DNA from 3 places in the Pseudomonas sp. GW823-FHT04A03 genome. Region 2 is predicted to be linked to each of the others. Evidence: predicted binding sites of a transcription regulator. Region 2 holds the regulator's gene; each other region holds the start of a gene.
What was found. Region 2 encodes sigma-54, which starts transcription at its own class of promoters, with help from an activator protein. Its sites were predicted from a motif close to ANTGGCATNNANNTTGCTNT; they were not measured.

Region 1 (6,933 bases), on a different contig from region 2:
CGTCCGCTTCGGCAGGGACGCAGAGCGTCCCGGGCTGCATTCCCACGCAGAGCGTGGGAACGATCATGGATGGGATTATTTGCAGACGGTAGCGATCGCTTCCGCCAGCAGGTCGAGGCGCGTCGCATCAATCCCGGCGACGTTGGCCCGGCCCGAGCTGACCATGTACACGCTGTGATGCTCGCGCAGGTTTTTCACCTGTTCCGGCGACAGGCCGGTGTAGGAGAACATCCCGCGTTGCACGCCGATGTGCGCAAAACGCTCGCGCAGGCCGTGCGGTTCCAGCGCGTCCACCAGACCGCTGCGCAACTGGGCGATGCGCAGACGCATCGCTTCCACTTCGTCGGCCCAGCGGCGTTTCAGCTCCGGGTCGGCGAGGATTGTGGCGACGACGGCCGCGCCGTGATCCGGCGGCGTCGACCACACGTTACGGGCGATGTGCGCCAGCTGACTGCGGATGTCGATGAGCTTGTCAGCGGTTTTCGCGCTGACGATCAACGCACCGGTGCGGTCGCGGTACAGGCCGAAGTTCTTCGAACAGGAGCTGGTGATCAGCAGTTCAGGCAACTCGGCCGCAAACAGCCGGGTCGACCACGCATCCTGCTCCAGACCGTCGCCAAAACCCTGGTAGGCAAAGTCGATCAGTGGCAGCAGATCACGGCTGCGCACCACATCCAGCACGCGATGCCAGTCGTCGTGGCTCAGGTCGAAACCGGTCGGGTTGTGGCAGCACGCGTGCAGCAGCACCACATCACCTTTCGGCACTTCGTTGAGCACGGCGAGCATCGCGTCGACATCGAGGCGGTTGTCGCTGCCGACATACGGGTAATGGCTGATCTTGACCCCGGCGGCCGCGAAAATCGTTTCGTGGATCGGCCAGGTCGGGTTGCTCAGCCAGACGCCTTTGCCCGGCAGGCATTGCGCGATGAAATCCGCCGCCAGACGCAGGGCGCCAGTGCCGCCCGGGGTCTGTGTGGCGCCGGCACGTTGCTCGGCGATCAGTGCCGAATCGGCACCGAGCACCAGCTCATTGATGACTTTGCCGAACAGCGGATTGCCGTGGCCACCGATGTAGGTCTTGGTGTCCTGGCTCTCGACCAGTCGCGCCTCGGCGATTTTCACCGCTTCGGGAATCGGTGTCAGGCCCTGGGCATCCTTGTAGACGCCCACGCCGAGGTCGAACTTGCGCGGGTTGGAGTCCTGCGCGTAGGCCTCCATCAGGCCGAGGATCGGGTCGCCGGGCACCCGGCCGATGGCGTCGAAGTGCATTACTTGCGTCCTTCTGCAGTCTTGGCCACTTCGTCAGTGCGCGCGGCCATGATGAAGTCGTTGCGGTGCAGGCCCTTGATCGAGTGGCTCCACCAGGTCACGGTGACTTTGCCCCACTCGGTCAGCAGGCCCGGGTGGTGACCTTCGGCCTCGGAGATCTCGCCGACGGCGTTGGTGAAGGCCAGCGCGTGCTTGAAGTTCTTGAACAGGAAGACTTTTTCCAGCTGCATGATGCTGTCGCGTACTTCGATGTTCCAGTCAGGGATCTGCTTGATCAGGATCGGCAGTTCTTCATCGCTGACTTGTGGGGCATCGGCACGGCAGGCTTCGCAATGGGCTTGGTTCAAAGTGGACATGGTGGACTTCCTGAAATCTGAAGGTGTTTTTTTATATTGGCGGTCAGTGTCGCCACGCTAAACCAAAGTGGCGACGACGGACAGACTCACTTGTAAGCAAAAGTCGCGGGTCACGCGGCTTTCGGTTTTGGCGGAAACTTCGGTGCGTGCAGACCCAGCTGCATGCCTTGCTTGACCATGGCCATGATGTCTTCGTGGGCGAGGTCGAACAGGCGCTTGAGGTTCGGCAGGACAAAATACAGCGGTTGCAGGATGTCGATGCGGTATGGCGTGCGCATGGCTTCCAGCGGATCGAAGGCCTGATGCTCGGGCTCGTCCGACAGCGAATAAACGGTTTCTTTTGGCGAGGACAGGATGCCGCCGCCGTAGATGCGTTTGCCTTGCGGGGTGTCGACCAGGCCGAACTCGATGGTCATCCAGTACAGGCGCGCCAGATAAACGCGTTCTTCCTTGGTCGCTTGCAGGCCGAGTTTGCCGTAGGTGTGGGTGAATTCGGCGAACCACGGGTTGGTCAGCAACGGGCAGTGGCCAAAGATCTCGTGGAAAATGTCCGGCTCTTGCAGGTAGTCCAGTTCTTCACGGGTGCGAATGAACGTGGCCACCGGAAACTGCTTGCTGGCGAGCAATTCGAAAAAGGTCTGGAAGGGGATCAGCGCCGGAACGCGGGCAACCTGCCAACCGGTGGTCTCGCCGAGCACCTTGTTGATCTCGCCCAGTTGCGGAATGCGGTCGTGGGGCAGACCGAGTTTTTCGATACCGTCCAGGTATTCCTGGCACGCACGACCCTCGATCACTTTCATCTGGCGGGTGATCAGCGTGTTCCACACCGCGTGTTCTTCGGCGGGGTAGTCGATAAAACCTTGCGCATCGGGCTCGCGGGCCACGTATTGCGTCTGCTTCATACTGCTCTCCTGCGAGGGGAATTTCGTTCTTGTTATGTCCTGCGATGGACTGAGAAATACCCCGGAACGTTCGTTGTTGCAGCAGGTTGAAGGCTGCTCAAGTAGGAAAAGTCTCTTTAATTCGTAAAATTTTCGTTACGCTTCGTGCGATAAGTCGTGTTTGCGGTGACTGTCGGGTTTGAAAAGGCCGATGGCTGTCACATAATCTTGACGACTATCTTGCGCGCTGCGCAGAAAATTCCGGCGTCAGACCGCCTCTTCACCTGTTTCGGGCCTTTATATGCGTATCAAAGTCCACTGCCAGAACCGCATCGGCATCCTGCGCGACATTCTCAATCTGCTGGTGGAGTACGGGATCAACGTCGCCCGTGGCGAGGTGGGCGGTGAGCATGGCAACGCGATCTACCTGCATTGCCCGAACCTGATCAACATTCAGTTCCAGGCGCTGCGACCCAAGTTCGAGGCCATCGCCGGGGTGTTCGGCGTCAAGCGAGTAGGGCTGATGCCCAGCGAGCGGCGGCACATGGAGTTGAATGCGCTGCTCGGCGCGCTGGAGTTCCCGGTGCTGTCGATCGACATGGGCGGTTCCATTGTGGCGGCCAACCGTGCGGCGGCGCAGTTGCTCGGGGTGCGGGTAGACGAGGTGCCGGGGATTCCGTTGTCGCGTTACGCCGAGGATTTCGACTTGCCGGAACTGGTGCGCGCCAACAAATCGCGAATCAACGGCATGCGGGTCAAGGTCAAGGGCGACATCTTTCTGGCCGACATCGCGCCGCTGCAATCGGAACACGACGACAGCGAGGCCATGGCCGGTGCCGTGCTGACATTGCACCGGGCGGACCGGGTCGGCGAGCGCATCTATAACGTGCGCAAACAAGAGTTGCGTGGCTTCGACAGCATCTTCCAGAGCTCGAAAGTAATGGCGGCGGTGGTGCGCGAAGCACGGCGCATGGCTCCGCTGGATGCGCCGTTGTTGATTGAAGGTGAAACCGGCACCGGCAAGGAATTGCTGGCGCGGGCCTGCCACCTGGCGAGCCCACGCGGTCAGTCGCCGTTGATGGCGCTCAACTGCGCGGGGCTGCCGGAGTCGATGGCCGAGACCGAACTGTTCGGCTACGGCCCCGGTGCCTTTGAAGGCGCACGGGCCGAGGGCAAGCTCGGGCTGCTGGAACTGACGGCGGGCGGCACTCTGTTCCTCGATGGCGTTGGCGAAATGAGCCCGCGCTTGCAGGTGAAATTGCTGCGTTTCCTGCAGGACGGTTGCTTCCGGCGGGTGGGCAGTGATGAAGAGGTTTACCTGGATGTGCGGGTGATCTGCGCAACCCAGGTCGACCTGTCGGAATTGTGCGCACGAGGCGAGTTTCGCCAGGATCTGTATCACCGCTTGAACGTGCTGTCGCTGCACATCCCGCCACTGCGCGAATGCCTCGACGGTTTGACGCCGCTGGTGGAGCACTTCCTCGATCAGGCCAGCCGGCAGATCGGCTGCCCGTTGCCGAAACTGGCGCCGGCGGCGATGGACCGGCTCAGTCACTACCATTGGCCGGGCAACGTACGGCAACTCGAGAACGTGCTGTTCCAGGCGGTTTCGCTGTGCGACGGCGGCACGGTCAAGGCCGAGCACATTCGCCTGCCGGATTACGGCGTGCGTCAGCCGCTTGGCGATTTCTCCCTCGAAGGCGGGCTGGACGAGATTGTCGGGCGCTTCGAGAAGGCGGTGCTGGAACGCTTGTATTCCGAGCATCCGAGTAGCCGGCAACTGGGCAGGCGGCTCGGGGTTTCGCACACCACGATTGCCAACAAGCTGCGTGAGTACGAAGTCGGCAAGAGTGAGTCTTAACCGGTAATTACATCGCTTCTGATGGCCTCATCGCGAGCAAGCTCGCTCCCACAGTTGAAATTCGATCTCTTGTGGGAGCGAGCTTGCTCGCGAAAGCGGTAGTCCGGGCAACCTCCGCGTCGGTGTTTGCCGCCAAGCGGCATGACACCGCCGGTTTTTCGACTTCGATACATTTCCCTCATCCTCGCAAAATCCCTCAAGTCCTTTGTTTACCGGGCCTTCGGCCGCCAGAAAAAAGTTGGTCTGCAAATTGCTTATGGCTCAGCAGTACAGCGGTGGGCGGCAAACGTCCGGCATGCAGAGGAAAGAGTGTGGACAAGTACCTTTATGTGGCAATGACCGGCGCCAGCCAGAACGCACTGGCGCAAAAGGCTCATGCCAACAACCTGGCGAACATCTCCACCAACGGTTTTCAGCGCGACCTGGAGCAGGCGCGTTCGATGCCGGTGTTCGGTGACAGCTTTCCGGCGCGTGCGTTTGCCATGAGCGAACGGCCCGCCACCGACTTCACGCCGGGCTCGCTGGTGCAGACCGGTCGTGATCTCGACGTCGCCGTGTCCGGCAACGGCTGGATCGCCGTGCAGAACCCTAATGGCGGTGAAAGCTACGTGCGCACCGGCAGCCTCAATATCGATGCCCTCGGCGTATTGCGTGCCGGCAACGGCATGCCGGTCATGGGCAACGGTGGGCCGATTGCCGTGCCGCCGGAGCAGCAGGTGGAAGTCGGTGAAGACGGCACCATCAGTATCCGTGCGATGGGCGAGGGCCCGCGCGTCATGGCTGAAGTCGACCGGATCAAGCTGGTCAACCCGGACATCAAGAACATGAACAAGGGCTTGGACGGTTCGATTTACACCAAGGACGGCCAGCCTGCGCCGGCCGATGCCAACGTCAAACTGGTGTCGGGTTTCCTGGAGTCGAGCAACGTCAATGCCGTGGAAGAGATGACGTCGGTGCTGGCCCTGGCCAAGCAATTCGAATTGCACGTCAAGATGATGAACACCGCCAAAGACGACGACCAGGCCATGGCTCGGGTCTTGCAGATCAGCTAATTATCAGAACGTCGCGCCGTAAAACAGGCGCACGAGGAGAATCGAATGCTTCCGGCTCTATGGGTTGCCAAAACCGGTCTGTCCGCCCAGGACACCAACCTGACCACCATTTCCAACAACCTGGCGAACGTGTCGACCACGGGTTTCAAACGTGACCGCGCCGAGTTCCAGGACCTGCTGTACCAGATCAAGCGTCAGCCAGGCGCCCAGTCGACCCAGGACAGCGAACTGCCGTCGGGTCTGCAACTGGGTACCGGTGTGCGCATCGTCGGCACCCAGAAAAACTTCACCGCCGGCAGCCTGCAAGCCACCGAGCAGCCACTGGACATGGCCATCGACGGTCGCGGTTTCTTCCAGATCCTGCAGCCGGACGGCACCACGTCCTACACCCGTGACGGTACGTTCCACCTCGATTCCAACGGCCAGATCGTCAACGCCAGCGGTTTCGCCCTGGAGCCGGCCATCGTCATTCCGAACAACGCCCAGAGCTTCACTGTCGGTACTGACGGCACTGTGTCGATCACTGTCCCGGGTAACCCGGCTGCTCAGGTGATCGGCAACCTGCAAACCGCCGACTTCATCAACCCGGCCGGTCTGCAAGCAGTGGGCAACAACCTGTTCCTGGAAACCGCCGCTTCCGGTGCACCGCAAGTCGGTACTCCGGGCCTGAACGGTTTCGGCACCACCCTGCAGAACACCCTGGAAACCTCCAACGTCAGCACCGTGGAAGAGATGGTCAACATGATCACCACCCAGCGCGCGTACGAGATGAACTCCAAGGTGATCTCCACCGCCGACCAGATGCTCTCGTTCGTAACGCAGAATCTGTAATCAAGTCTATGAGGCGGCCATGAGGTCGCCTGCAACACCGTGAGGTAAGGGTCATGAAGCGCTTTGTATCTGTAGTGGCATTGAGTGGGGTCGTCTCGCTCGCGGGCTGCGTCGCTCCGACGCCCAAGCCCAATGATCCTTACTACGCCCCGGTGTTGCCGCGCACACCGTTGCCGTCGGCCGCCAACAACGGCTCGATCTATCAGGCCGGTTTCGAGCAGAACCTGTACAGCGACCGCAAGGCGTTCCGGGTCGGTGACATCATCACCATCACCCTGAACGAGAAGACTCAGGCCAGCAAGAACGCCAACTCGCAGGTGGCCAAGAACAGCAAGACCGGCATCGGTCTGACGTCGCTGTTCGGCGGCAGCGCCACCACCAACAGCCCGTTCGGTGACGGCGACCTGAGCCTGAGCGCCAGCTACAGCGGTGACCGCGCGACCAAGGGTGACAGCAAGGCGGCCCAGGGCAACACCCTGACCGGCTCGATCACCGTGACCGTCGCCGACGTGCTGCCCAACGGCATCATCGCCGTGCGTGGCGAGAAGTGGATGACCCTCAACACCGGCGACGAGTTGGTGCGGATCGCCGGTCTCGTGCGGGCCGATGACATCGCCACCGACAACACCGTGTCCTCGACCCGGGTTGCCGATGCACGCATCACCTATTCGGGCACCGGTTCG
Region 2 (6,933 bases):
TGGTGGCCATCGGTACTCAGGTGGATTTTGGTGCCCTTGCCCGCAGCGAGCATCATCATTGCCATGATGCTTTTACCGTCAACCGTGGTTTCCGGGGTGCGGCCCACTCTGATCGTGCAATCGGGAAACTGGCCCGCCACTCCGACGAACTTTGCCGATGCGCGGGCGTGCAGGCCCAGCTTGTTGATGATTTCGATTTCACGAGCAGGCATCGCGGTGTGAATCCTTTAGCTGAGGTCGCGGTGGCGGACCTGGACGTTTTTCAGGGTTTTTTGCAAGGCCTGACCCAGGCGTTCGGTCAGGTAGACAGAACGGTGATGTCCGCCGGTACAGCCAATGGCAATGGTCACGTAGGCACGATTGCTGGCAGCAAAGCGCGGCAGCCATTTGAACAGATAGGCATAGATGTCCTGGAACATCTCTTCGACTTCCGGCTGCGCTGCCAGGTATTCGGCCACAGGCTCATCGAGCCCGGATTGCGCACGTAACTCCGGTTTCCAGTACGGATTGGGCAGGCAGCGTACATCGAACACCAGATCCGCATCCACCGGCATGCCGCGTTTGAAACCGAACGACTCCACCAGAAACGCGGTGCCCGGCTCCGGCTGGTTCAGCAGTCGCAGCTTGATGGTATCGCGCAGTTGGTAGAGGTTCAGATTGGTGGTGTTGACCTTCAGGTCGGCCAGGTCGGCGATCGGGCCCAGCAGGGCGGTTTCGTCGTTGATGGCTTCGGCCAGCGAGCGGTTGGCATTGCTGAGCGGGTGACGACGACGGGTTTCCGAAAAACGTTTGAGCAACGTTTCGTCATCGGCGTCCAGGTACAGGACATCGCACTGGATATGCCGGCTGCGGACTTCCTCAAGCAGCTCGGGAAACCGCGACAGGTGGCTCGGCAGGTTGCGCGCATCGATCGAGACGGCAACCAGCGGCTGGAGCATTTCGGTGTGGACCAGCGCGCGCTCGGCGAGATCTGGCAGCAAACCGGCCGGCAGGTTGTCAATGCAGTAGTAGCCGTTGTCCTCAAGGACATCCAGGGCGGTACTTTTACCCGAGCCGGAACGGCCACTGACAATGATCAAGCGCATGGTTACGGCCTGTTCTGTTCTTCCAGTACAACCTGGTACAACGCTTCGTTGCTTGGCGCGCTGCGCAGTCTGTCGCGCACGTCTTTGCGGTCGAGCATGCTGGCGATCTGGCGTAACAGTTCCAGGTGCGCGTCGGTGGCGGCTTCCGGCACCAGAAGGACGAACAGCAGGTCCACAGGCGCGCCGTCGATAGCGTCGAAATCGATAGGAGCGTCAAGGTGCATCAGCGCACTGATTGGCGCTTCGCAACCCTTGAGGCGGCAGTGAGGAATGGCGATGCCGTTGCCAAAACCGGTGGAACCCAGTTTTTCACGAGCAATCAATGCCTCGAAGACATCTTGCATCTCCAGATCCGGGACTTCCCGGGCGATCAGGTTGGCAATTTGTTCGAGGGCTTTCTTTTTACTGCCGCCCGGCACGTTCACCAGGGAACGGCCGGGGGTCAGGATACTTTCAAGTCGGATCATGGGGGTGGGGGTTATCGACCGGTAGCGCCCTGGAGCAGGCTCTGGGTCTTTTCCTTATGCTTTTTGAGTTGTTTATCAAGCTTGTCGGTCAGCGCGTCGATCGCAGCGTACATATCGGTATGTTCCGCGTTTGCGACGACCTCGTTGCCGGGAATATGCAGCGTGGCTTCGATTTTCTGCTTCAGCTTTTCGACGCACATCGTGACTTGCACGTTGGTGATCTTGTCGAAATGTCCCTCAAGCCTCTTGAGCTTTTGCTCAACGTATTCACGGAGAGGTTGGGTAACTTCCAGTTGGTGTCCACTGATGTTGACTTGCATACAGCTTCTCCTTCGTTGCCAGTGCATAAAGCGGCAGGCCGAAGAGCCTGCCACTGGAACGCTGTAACGTGGCTTACATCAACCGCTTGCGTTCGCTCGAAGGCGCGATCCCGAGGGATTCGCGGTACTTGGCGACGGTGCGGCGAGCCACCTGAATGCCTTGTGCCTCCAGTAAACCAGCGATCTTGCTGTCACTCAACGGCTTTTTCTGATTTTCCGCGGCAACCAGTTTCTTGATGATCGCGCGGATCGCCGTGGACGAGCATTCACCGCCTTCGGAGGTGCTCACATGGCTGGAGAAAAAGTATTTCAGTTCATATATGCCCCGTGGGGTATGCATGAATTTCTGCGTGGTCACCCGGGAAATCGTCGACTCGTGCATGCCTACTGCTTCAGCGATGTCATGCAGCACCAGCGGCTTCATGGCTTCGTCGCCGTATTCCAGAAAGCCGCGCTGGTGCTCGACGATCTGGGTGGCCACTTTCATCAGGGTTTCGTTGCGGCTCTGCAGGCTCTTGATGAACCAGCGGGCTTCCTGCAACTGATTGCGCATGAAGGTGTTGTCGGCGCTGGTGTCGGCGCGGCGCACGAAGCCTGCGTACTGGGCGTTGACCCGCAGGCGCGGCACCGACTCCTGGTTCAGCTCGACCAGCCAGCGTTCGTTGTCCTTGCGCACGATGACGTCAGGCACCACGTACTCGGCTTCGGTGGATTCGATCTGCGAGCCCGGGCGCGGGTTGAGGCTCTGCACCAGTTCGATGACCTGGCGCAGCTCGTCTTCCTTGAGTTTCATGCGCCGCATCAGCTGGCTGTAGTCGCGGCTGCCGAGCAAATCGATGTAATCGGTGACCAGACGCTTGGCCTCGGCCAGCCAAGGGGTCTTGGCCGACAGCTGGCGCAATTGCAGCAGCAGGCATTCGCCCAGATTGCGTGCGCCGATGCCGGCCGGTTCGAATTGCTGGATGCGGTGCAGGACGGCTTCGATCTCGTCCAGCTCGATGTCGAGTTCCGGATCGAAGGCGTCGAGGATTTCTTCGAGGGTTTCGTCGAGGTAACCCTGATTGTTGATGCAATCGATCAGGGTAACGGCGATCAGGCGATCGGTGTCGGACATCGGTGCCAGGTTCAACTGCCACAGCAGGTGGCTTTGCAGGCTCTCGCCGGCGGAGGTGCGGGTGGTGAAGTCCCACTCGTCATCGTCGCTGCTCGGCAGGCTGCTGGCGCTGGTCTGGTAGACGTCTTCCCAGGCGGTGTCGACGGGCAGTTCGTTGGGGATTCGCTCGTTCCATTCGCCGTCTTCGAGGTTGTCGACTGTCGGCGCGGTCTCCTGATAGGAGGGTTCCTGGATCTCGGTGTTGGGCTTCTGTTCGGCGTTGTCGGCCATGGGATCGGAGTTGTCGAAGTCGTCGCCGTCTTCCTGGCGTTCGAGCATCGGATTGGATTCCAGAGCCTCCTGGATTTCCTGTTGCAGATCCAGGGTCGACAATTGGAGCAGGCGGATGGCCTGTTGCAGCTGCGGTGTCATCGTCAGCTGCTGGCCCATTCTCAAGACTAGCGATGGTTTCATGGCAGGGGCTTAACACCTTATTCGCCGGCGCTATGCGCCATCCACTACAGGGCGCCGGAGCGCCAAACTTAAGCAAATTATATGCCTGAAACTGTCGTGTTTGCCTAGAGCGCTGTAACAATAAAAGCGTATAAAAAGGCGCTTCAACGTTACAGCACCCGGACGGCTGGTCGAATGCTGTCGCGCTTACAGGCGGAACTCGTGACCCAGATAGACTTCCTTCACCAGATCGTTGGCGAGGATGGTCGCGGAGTCGCCTTCGGCGATCAACTGGCCGTCGTTGACGATGTAAGCGGTTTCGCAGATATCCAGCGTCTCACGGACGTTGTGGTCGGTGATCAGTACACCAATGCCCTTGGCCTTGAGGTGATGGATGATCTGTTTGATGTCGCCGACCGAGATCGGGTCGACACCGGCGAACGGTTCGTCGAGCAGGATGAACTTCGGTGCCGTGGCCAGTGCGCGGGCGATCTCCACGCGGCGGCGCTCACCACCGGACAGGCTCATGCCGAGGTTGTCGCGGATATGGCTGATGTGGAATTCCTGCAGCAGGCTCTCCAGCTCCTTGCGACGACCGGCCTTGTCGAGTTCCTGACGGGTTTCGAGGATGGCCATGATGTTGTCGGCCACCGACAGTTTGCGGAAGATCGACGCTTCTTGCGGCAGATAGCCGATACCGGCCTTGGCGCGACCATGCATCGGCTGGTGGCTGACGTCCAGATCGTCGATCAGTACGCGACCCTGATCGGCCTGGACCAGGCCGACGATCATGTAGAAGCAGGTGGTCTTGCCGGCGCCGTTGGGGCCGAGCAGGCCGACGATCTGACCGCTGTCGATCGACAGGCTGACGTCGCGCACGACCTGGCGGCTTTTATAGGCCTTGGCCAGGTGCTGAGCTTTCAGAGTTGCCATTACTGGGTTTTCTCGTCGGTTTTCTTCTTCGGCTGGATCACCATGTCGATACGCGGACGCGCTTCGGTAACCTTGCTGCCAGTGGCTCGACCGGCGCTGGCCAGTTTCTTCACCGTGTCATAGACGATTTTTTCGCCTTGAGTGACGTTGTTGTCCTTGTCGATGACCTTGGCCTTGTCGATCAGCACAACGCGGTTCTGCTGCGCGTGGTACTGAATGGTCACGCCGTAGCCCTGGACAGGTTTGGCGTCGCCGGCAGTCTGCAACTGTTCGAAATAAGCGAGGTTGCCCACCGACGTCACGACGTCGATGTCGCCGTTCGGCGCACGGGTCATGGTCACGGTGTTGCCTTTGACGATCATCGAACCTTGGGTGATGATCACGTCACCTTTATAGGTGGCAACGCCATTCTTGTCGTCCAGCTGGGCATCGTCGGCCTGAATGCGGATTGGCTGCTCTTGATCGTTCGGCAGAGCCCAGGCGCTCACGCTTCCCAGTGCTGCGCCCAGACTGAGCAAAATAGGGAGGGTTTTAACGAGCCTCATACTGTCCTCTTACGTTCGATAGCAGGTGTATCCTGCTTTCCTTCAAATACGCTTTCATTCCTACGCCAGTCGATACACCGCCAGCGCCGTCGATTCTAACGGGTTGCTGGGTCTGCGCATATTGCTGCTGCGGAAACACCGTCATGCGAGTGGAGGTGATCAGGGTGTCGCGGTTCTTTTCGTCGGTGCGCTTGACGCGTACCGAGTCGATCAGCTCGACCTCGGTGCCACCGGAATTCACTTCGCCCCGCTCACTGGTCACGTGCCACGGGAAATCGGTGCCACGGAACATGTTCAGATCAGGCTTGGTGACCAGTGTAATGTCGGTCACCTTGACGTGCTCGGCCTTCTCGGACGTCATTTCGTACTGCACTTTGCCGTCTTCGAGGTACTGGATCGTGTGTGTATTGGTCGCATACCAGTCGATCGGGCTTTCTTCTGCCGAGACCGGCGGTTTGTCGAGGAAGCGTTCCGGGCTGATATTCCAGTAGCCCACCGCACCGAATATCGCTGCGATGCAACCGAACAGCAGGATGTTGCGAAACTTTTTGCTAAACATGGTTGGACTCACAGGTACGCGTTGTTGGCGGCGTCGAGGCTGCCTTGGGCGCGCAGGATCAGTTCGCAGAATTCGCGGGCGGCACCTTCGCCGCCACGGGCCTGGGTAACGCCGTGAGCGTGTTCGCGCACGAAGGCAGCGGCGTTGGCCACGGCCATGCCCAGCCCCACGCGGCGGATCACCGGCAGGTCGGGCAGATCGTCACCGAGATAGGCCACTTGTTCATAGCTTAGGCCCAGTTGCTCCAGAAGACCGTCGAGAACGACCAGTTTGTCTTCGCGCCCCTGAAACAGGTGCGGGATCCCCAGGTTCTTTGCCCGACGTTCGACCACCGGGGTCTTGCGACCGCTGATGATGGCGGTCTGTACGCCAGCGTTCATCAGCATCTTGATGCCCTGGCCATCGAGTGTATTGAAAGTCTTGAACTCGCTGCCGTCTTCAAGGAAGTACAGGCGCCCGTCGGTGAGGACGCCGTCGACGTCGAAAACCGCCAGTTTGATGGCTTTGCCGCGTTGCAGCAGATCGGTGCTCATTTACATCACTCCTGCGCGCAGCAGATCGGAGAGGTTGAAGGCGCCGATCGGGCGATCCTCCTCATCCACGACAACCAGCGCGTTGATTCGGTGGTCTTCCATGATTTTCAGGGCTTCGGCGGCGAGCATCTCGGCGCGGGCGGTCTTGCCGTGCACGGTCATCACCTGGTCGATGGTCGCGCTGTGGATATCAATGCTGCGATCCAGGGTGCGGCGCAGGTCGCCGTCGGTGAAGATCCCGGCCAGTTTGCCGTCGGCTTCAAGAATGACGGTCATGCCCAGACCCTTGCGAGTCATTTCCATCAATGCGTCCTTGAGCAGGGTGCCTCGCTGTACCTGCGGCAGCTCCTGACCGGCGTGCATGACATTTTCCACTTTCAGCAGCAGGCGTCGGCCCAGTGCGCCGCCCGGGTGGGAAAAGGCAAAGTCTTCGGCCGTGAAGCCGCGCGCTTCCAGCAGCGCCACGGCCAGCGCGTCGCCCATGACCAGAGCTGCGGTGGTCGAGGAGGTCGGCGCCAGGTTCAGCGGGCAGGCTTCGTGCTCGACGTGAACGTTGAGATTGACCTCGGCGGCCTTGGCCAGCGGCGATTGCGGGTTGCCGGTGACGCTGATCAGCTGGATGCCCAGGCGCTTGATCAGTGGCAGCAGGGTAACGATTTCGTTGGTGGAGCCGGAGTTCGAAAGGGCCAGAATCACGTCGTCACGGGTGATCATGCCCATGTCGCCGTGGCTGGCCTCGGCCGGGTGCACGAAAAATGCCGGGGTGCCGGTGCTCGCCAGGGTCGCGGCAATCTTGTTGCCGATGTGCCCGGACTTGCCCATGCCGACCACCACTACACGGCCCTTGCTGGCCAGAATCATCTCGCAAGCGCGTACGAAATCGGCGTCGATATGGGGCAACAAGCCTTGTACGGCTTCCACTTCGAGGCGGATGGTGCGTTGTGC
Region 3 (6,933 bases), on a different contig from region 2:
ATACGAATCGAGGCCTTTTCCGGGTCGATCGACTTCGGCGCGGCGTATTCCTGAACGTGCACCCAGTCGTGGTACAGGTCGATGGCCATGGCGTATTCCGGCATGTCCGCATCGTAGACGCGGTAGCAGTCGATGCCTTCGCGCTTGACCCACTTGCCCATCGCCTTGAGGTTCTTCTGCAGGCGGTTGGCAAACATCTGCCCGCCTTCGCTCAGGCGCGGCTGCTCGATCACTGGCGCCGGGGCCGGCGTCGGTTTGATCGGGTTGCCGTTCTTGTTGTACTTGCGCTCTTGCGGCTCGTCCGGCGTCTGGTCGTAAGCAGCTTGCTCACGCTCGGCCTGACGTTGCTCCGGAGTACGACGCTCGCCGGTGACGAACTGATCCGGCAGGACTTTGATCAACAACAGCTTGCACGGCAGCGCGCCGTTCCAGAACGAATACTGCTTGTGGCTGCGGATGCCCATGCGCTTGCCCAGGTCCGGCGCGCCGGTGAACACCGCCGCTTCCCAGTTCAGGCAGGCCTGACGCAGACGCTCGCCGAGGTTCTGGTAGAGGTACAACAGGCTGGCTTCATCACCCAGACGCTCGCCGTACGGCGGGTTGCAGATGACCAGGCCTTTCTGGTTCTGGTCCGGACGCGGCTCGAAGGTCGCCACTTCGCCCTGATAGATCTTGATCCACTCGCTCAGGCCGGCGCGTTCGACGTTGTTGCGGCCTGGCTGGATCAGCCGTGGGTCGGCTTCATAACCACGAATCCACAGCGGCGGCTTGGCCAGACCGGCAGCAGCACGCTCGACCGCTTCTTCATGCAGTTTTTTCCACAGCGCCGGTACGTGACCGAGCCAGGCGGTGAAGCCCCACTGCTCACGACGCAGGTTTGGCGCCATATCGGCGGCGATCATGCCGGCTTCGACCAGGAACGTGCCGACACCGCACATCGGGTCAGCCAGCGCGCCACCTTCGGCGGCAATGCGCGGCCAGCCGGAACGGATCAGGATCGCGGCCGCCAGGTTTTCCTTCAGCGGCGCAGCGCCCTGCTGCAAGCGGTAGCCGCGCTGGTGCAGGCTGTGGCCGGAAAGGTCGAGGGACAGAATCGCTTCGCCGCGATCCAGACGCAGGTGAATGCGCAGGTCCGGGTTGAGCTTGTCGATGCTTGGGCGGTCGCCCTGCGGGGTGCGCAGTTTGTCGACGATGGCGTCCTTGACCTTCAGGGCGCCAAAGTGAGTGTTGTCGATGCCCGAGCCATGACCGCTGAATTCCACGGCCAGTGTGCCGTCGGCCAGCATGTGATCCTGCCAGTCGACGTCGAGTACGCCGTGGTACAGGTCTTCGGCGTTTTTCATCGGGAAACGCTTGAGCACCAGCAGCACCCGGTTGGCCAGACGCGACCAGAGGCACAGGCGATAAGCGGTTTCCATGGTCGCCATGCCACGCACGGCGGAGGTGTGTTCGCGGGCCTCTTCAAGGCCAAGCCCGACGGCTTCCTCGATGAGCAGGCCTTCAAGGCCTTTGGGGCAAGTGAGGAAGAGTTCGAAACGGTCGGACATGGTTTTTCCAGAGCCTTTGGCTAATGAACCGGCAACGCATTGCCGATCCGGTTTTCAATCAGGCGCTTTTCTACAAGAGCGCCCGCGTGGCACGAAGGTGTGCCGTTCCATCCCCGCTGCTCGGGTTAAAAGAGCTTAGATGCCGGGACAGATAAAAAAGTTGAAGCAACAAAATGACTCAAAGCAACCCTTCGTCGAATAGTACCCCAGCGTAAACGTGGGTCATTCTCACTAAAGGATTAACCTCATCATCCAGCGCGGGGCCGATCATACCGGGGTTTGGCCAATAGACACTGGATAAATACGCGGTTACTTATGGCCATAGCATCTTTTTCGTTACGTCCTTATGACAAAACGGTCATTCCATCGATGTGACTCATTGGTTAGAACTGGACACAGGTTGACGTCGCAACGGCGTCAACACCTTGGCTCGCCACGCCGGCAGCGAGCCGCCAACGGCAGAGTTTTTCTGCCAGACCTCAATTGAGGTCGACGCGACAAAAACAGTCAACAAGTGAGGGAAACACCCTATGAGAAGACTTAAGCGTGATCCGTTGGAAAGAGCATTTTTGCGCGGATATCAATATGGCGTTGGTGGCAAATCCCGTGAGCTTTGCCCATTTACTCTACCGTCGGTACGTCAAGCCTGGATCAATGGCTGGCGAGAAGGACGCGGCGACAACTGGGACGGTATGACCGGCACTGCGGGAATCCACAGACTCAACGAACTTCACGCCGTCGGCTGACACAGGGCACTTATTCCGACACGACAATCTGATTTCGCAACACCCTGATCACCATGCACGTCCTTCCCGGACGGCGGGCTACGGCCCAGGGGCTCCTTCGAGGAGCCCTTTTTTATGCCTGCCTTTTATATCCGCCGATCAGCGCTTGGCGGCGATCGCGTCCACGGACTCGCGAATCAGCGCCGGGCCCTTATAGATGAAGCCGGAGTAGATCTGCACCAGGCTCGCGCCGGCAGCGATCTTCTCGGCCGCATGCTTGCCTTCGGTGATGCCGCCCGCTGCGATGATCGGCAGTTTGCCGCCCAGCTCGGACGCCAGCACTTTCACCGTGTGGGTGCTCTTCTCGCGAACCGGCGCGCCGGACAGACCGCCCGCCTCGTCACCGTGTTCCATGCCTTCGACACCCACGCGGCTGAGGGTGGTGTTGGTGGCGATCACCGCGTCCATCCCGGTTTCGATCAGTGCCTGGGCGACTTGCGCGGTTTCTTCGTCGGTCATGTCCGGCGCGATCTTGATCGCCAGCGGTACATGTTTGCCATGACGCAGGGCCAGTTCGGCGCGACGTGTGGCCAGATCCGCCAGCAATTGCTTGAGCGAATCACCGAATTGCAGGCTGCGCAGGCCCGGGGTGTTCGGCGAGCTGACGTTGACCGTGACGTAACTGGCGTGGGCGTAGACCTTGTCCAGGCAGATCAGGTAGTCATCCACTGCGCGTTCGACCGGGGTATCGAAGTTCTTGCCGATGTTGATCCCCAGCACGCCCTTGTATTTGGCCGCCGCCACCCGCGCCAGCAGGTTATCCACGCCGAGGTTGTTGAAACCCATGCGGTTGATGATCGCCTCGGCTTCCGGCAGGCGGAAAATCCGTGGTTTCGGGTTGCCCGGCTGCGGACGCGGGGTCACGGTGCCGATTTCGACAAAACCGAAACCCAGCTGCGCGAAGCCGTCGATGGCCGCGCCGTTCTTGTCCAGACCGGCCGCCAGACCCACAGGGTTCGGGAACTCCAGGCCCATGACAGTCACCGGCAGCGACGCCGGGGCCTTGCACAGCAAGCCGTTGAGGCCCAAACGCCCGCCCGCGCCGATCAGATCCAGCGACAGATCGTGGGAGGTTTCCGGGGAAAGTTTGAACAACAGCTGACGGGCCAGGGTGTACATGGGCGGCTATGACTCGGGCGGCGAAAAGAGGCGGCGATTATAGCCGGGCATCGCCCCGCCGCGCGAGGCGCACGGGTAAATCCGTGCGCATGGCATATGCCTTGCACCTTCCTCGGTATCAGCCCGCAGGCCAATGGTGGCGTGCAGGCAAGGACAATGGCGTCGTCTCTCGGTTTTGCGCGGGCAAAGCCCGGGACGACGTTTTTTTTGAGGGTGGCTTTCATGACTCAAACCTCCGCCGGGCCGCTGGCCTGGGTCAACGGCAGCGATGCTCCGGAAAAAAGCGCGATCAACCTGGGCTTCATGGCCCTGAGCGACTGCGCCTCGCTGGTGGTCGCCGCCACTCAAGGCTTTGCCCAGCCTTACGGGCTGACCCTGAACCTCAAGCGCCAGAGTTCCTGGGCCAACCTGCGGGACAACCTGGTCAGCGGCGAGCTGGATGCCGCCCACAGCCTTTACGGCCTGATCTACGCGGTGCACTTGGGCATCGGCGGTGTCGCGCCGACCGACATGGCGGTGCTGATGGGCCTGAACCAGAACGGCCAGAGCCTCAACCTGTCCCACGGTTTGCAGGGCCTGGGCGTGACCGGTCCTGAAGCGCTGCACCATCACGTGCACCAAACCCGCGCAAAACTCACTTTCGCCCAGACCTTCCCCACCGGTACCCATGCCATGTGGCTGTATTACTGGCTGGCGAGCCAGGGCATCCATCCGTTGCAGGATGTCGACAGCGTGGTGGTGCCGCCGCCGCAAATGGTCGCGCACTTGCAGGCCGGACGCATCGATGGCCTCTGCGTCGGCGAACCGTGGGCGGCCAGCGCCGTGCAGCAGGATCTCGGTTTCACGCTGGCGACCAGCCAGACCATCTGGCCCGATCACCCGGAAAAAGTCCTCGGCTGCACCCGCGCCTTCGTCGAGCAATACCCCAACACCGCCCGCGCGCTGGTGATGGCGATCCTCGAAGCCAGCCGTTTCATCGAAGAAAGCCCGGAAAACCGCCGCAGCACCGCGCAGTTGCTGAGCGCCCCGGAATACCTCGACGCCCCGGTCTCCTGCATCGAACCACGCTTTCTCGGCGACTACGACGATGGCCTCGGCAATCGCTGGCAGGACCCGCACGCCTTGCGCTTTCACGGCGATGGCGCGGTGAACCTGCCGTACCTGTCGGACGGCATGTGGTTCATGACCCAGTTTCGCCGTTGGGGTTTGCTGCGTGATGACCCGGACTACCTCGCCGTCGCCCGTCAGGTACAACAACTGGAGATCTATCGCGACGCGGCGACTGCTGTGGGCGTCGCGGCCTGGGGCAAGGACATGCGCAGCAGCCAGTTGATCGACGGCAAAATCTGGGACGGCAACGACCCGGCCGCCTACGCCCGGAGCTTCAAGCTCCACGCGCTGAGCGACAGCGCCCCCCTTCTTGCCCAGCGCTGACAGGAGACCGCGAACATGCTGCGCATTCTGCTGATCAACGACACCGCGAAAAAAGTCGGACGCCTGAAAGCCGCGCTGACCGAGGCCGGTTTCGAGGTGATCGACGAGTCGGGCCTGACCATCGACCTGCCGGCGCGCGTCGAAACGGTGCGTCCGGACGTGATCCTGATCGATACCGAGTCACCGAGTCGCGATGTGATGGAACAAGTGGTGCTGGTCAGCCGCGACCAGCCCCGGCCGATCGTGATGTTCACCGACGAGCATGATCCCGGCGTGATGCGTCAGGCGATCAAGTCCGGGGTCAGTGCCTACATCGTCGAAGGCATTCACGCACAACGCCTGCAGCCGATTCTCGACGTGGCCATGGCCCGCTTCGAAAGCGACCAGGCCTTGCGCGCCCAGCTTCAGGCCCGCGACCAGCAACTGGCCGAGCGCAAGCGCATCGAGCTGGCCAAAGGGCTGTTGATGAAAATGAAGGATTGCAACGAAGAAGAGGCCTACACCCTGATGCGCCGCCAGGCCATGAGCCGCCAGCAGAAACTGATTCAGGTGGCGGAGCAGATCATTGCCATGAGCGAGTTGCTTGGCTGAGCTGGCACAAATCTCGCTAAGCAATCCCTACAGGTAACCAACGGCGGTTGCCCCACCTACGACAAAGACGTCGCTCACCTTCTTCGCCCCTTTCGGCGATCCGGGGTAGCGGCGTTTTTGCGTTTTGGCCCCACAGCCCGGGGCCGGTGGTGCGGCCGTGGCGGCGCCCCACTGTGCTGGTTCTGACTCCTTCTCGAGATTCTCTACAGCTGAGGTGCGCGATGAATAAAAGCTTCTGGAAATCCGGCCACACCCCGACCCTGTTCGCGGCCTTCCTGTATTTCGACCTGAGCTTCATGGTCTGGTACCTGCTCGGCCCGCTGGCGGTGCAGATTGCCGCCGACCTGCACCTGACCACTCAACAGCGCGGCCTTGTGGTCGCCACGCCGATTCTGGCCGGCGCGGTATTGCGCTTTGCGATGGGTATGCTCGCCGATCGCCTGTCGCCGAAAACCGCCGGGCTGATTGGCCAGGTAATCGTGATCTGCGCACTGTTCGGTGCCTGGAAACTCGGCATCCACAGCTACGAACAGGCCCTGCTGCTCGGTCTGTTCCTCGGCATGGCCGGCGCTTCGTTCGCGGTAGCCCTGCCTCTGGCTTCGCAATGGTATCCACCGGAGCATCAGGGCAAGGCAATGGGAATCGCTGGGGCCGGCAATTCCGGGACCGTGTTCGCTGCGTTGATCGCCCCGGTACTGGCCGCGTCGTTCGGCTGGAGCAATGTGTTCGGTTTCGCCCTGATTCCGCTGATCCTGACCCTGGTGCTGTTTGCCTGGCTGGCGAAAAACGCGCCGGAGCGGCCAAAAGCCAAATCCATGGCCGACTACTTCAAGGCCCTTGGCGACCGTGACAGCTGGTGGTTCATGTTTTTCTACAGCGTCACCTTCGGCGGCTTCATCGGTCTGGCCAGCGCCCTGCCCGGCTACTTCAACGATCAATACGGCCTGAGTCCGGTGACCGCCGGTTACTACACCGCGGCCTGCGTGTTCGGCGGCAGCCTGATGCGTCCTTTGGGCGGCGCGCTGGCTGATCGTTTCGGCGGCATTCGCACGCTGTTGGCGATGTATACGGTGGCAGCGGTTTGTATTGCAGCGGTCGGCTTCAACCTGCCAAGTTCCTACGCGGCGCTGGCACTTTTCGTCTGCACCATGCTCGGTCTCGGCGCGGGTAACGGCGCGGTGTTCCAACTGGTGCCGCAACGTTTCCGTCGGGAAATCGGCGTGATGACCGGGCTGATCGGCATGGCCGGCGGCATCGGCGGTTTCGCTCTGGCAGCCGGCATGGGCGCGATCAAACAGAGCACCGGCAGCTATCAACTGGCGCTTTGGCTGTTCGCCAGCCTTGGCGTGTTGGCGTGGTTCGGTCTGCACGGGGTCAAACGTCGCTGGAGAACCACCTGGGGTTCGGCGGCCGTGACCGCTGCCCGGGTCTGAGGCCTTCATGGCTCTGCAACTGAG

Region 1: a site for sigma-54 is predicted at 4,605-4,624, ahead of AC1Q9F_RS23115 (flagellar basal body rod protein FlgF). Genes of this name have one in related genera too.
Region 3: a site for sigma-54 is predicted at 3,540-3,559, ahead of AC1Q9F_RS22735 (CmpA/NrtA family ABC transporter substrate-binding protein). Genes of this name have one in related genera too.

What each region holds. Positions count from the first base shown of each region.
Region 1 covers NZ_JBXAIV010000011.1:39,989-46,921, forward strand. Annotated here, with positions in the region: gene AC1Q9F_RS23095 (amino acid aminotransferase) at 76-1,269, opposite strand; gene AC1Q9F_RS23100 (4a-hydroxytetrahydrobiopterin dehydratase) at 1,269-1,625, opposite strand; gene phhA (phenylalanine 4-monooxygenase) at 1,736-2,527, opposite strand; gene AC1Q9F_RS23110 (sigma-54-dependent transcriptional regulator) at 2,808-4,367, shown strand; gene AC1Q9F_RS23115 (flagellar basal body rod protein FlgF) at 4,679-5,419, shown strand; gene flgG (flagellar basal-body rod protein FlgG) at 5,465-6,250, shown strand; gene flgH (flagellar basal body L-ring protein FlgH) at 6,304-6,933, shown strand, end outside.
Region 2 covers NZ_JBXAIV010000002.1:632,184-639,116, reverse strand. Annotated here, with positions in the region: gene AC1Q9F_RS08900 (HPr family phosphocarrier protein) at 1-212, opposite strand, end outside; gene rapZ (RNase adapter RapZ) at 228-1,085, opposite strand; gene ptsN (PTS IIA-like nitrogen regulatory protein PtsN) at 1,088-1,552, opposite strand; gene hpf (ribosome hibernation-promoting factor, HPF/YfiA family) at 1,564-1,872, opposite strand; gene AC1Q9F_RS08880 (RNA polymerase factor sigma-54) at 1,946-3,439, opposite strand; gene lptB (LPS export ABC transporter ATP-binding protein) at 3,626-4,351, opposite strand; gene lptA (lipopolysaccharide transport periplasmic protein LptA) at 4,351-4,896, opposite strand; gene lptC (LPS export ABC transporter periplasmic protein LptC) at 4,883-5,455, opposite strand; gene AC1Q9F_RS08860 (KdsC family phosphatase) at 5,464-5,988, opposite strand; gene AC1Q9F_RS08855 (KpsF/GutQ family sugar-phosphate isomerase) at 5,989-6,933, opposite strand, start outside.
Region 3 covers NZ_JBXAIV010000010.1:172,191-179,123, forward strand. Annotated here, with positions in the region: gene rlmKL (bifunctional 23S rRNA (guanine(2069)-N(7))-methyltransferase RlmK/23S rRNA (guanine(2445)-N(2))-methyltransferase RlmL) at 1-1,547, opposite strand, end outside; gene rmf (ribosome modulation factor) at 2,078-2,293, shown strand; gene AC1Q9F_RS22730 (quinone-dependent dihydroorotate dehydrogenase) at 2,432-3,451, opposite strand; gene AC1Q9F_RS22735 (CmpA/NrtA family ABC transporter substrate-binding protein) at 3,674-4,885, shown strand; gene AC1Q9F_RS22740 (ANTAR domain-containing response regulator) at 4,901-5,476, shown strand; gene AC1Q9F_RS22745 (nitrate/nitrite transporter) at 5,698-6,909, shown strand; gene AC1Q9F_RS22750 (bifunctional protein-serine/threonine kinase/phosphatase) at 6,917-6,933, shown strand, end outside.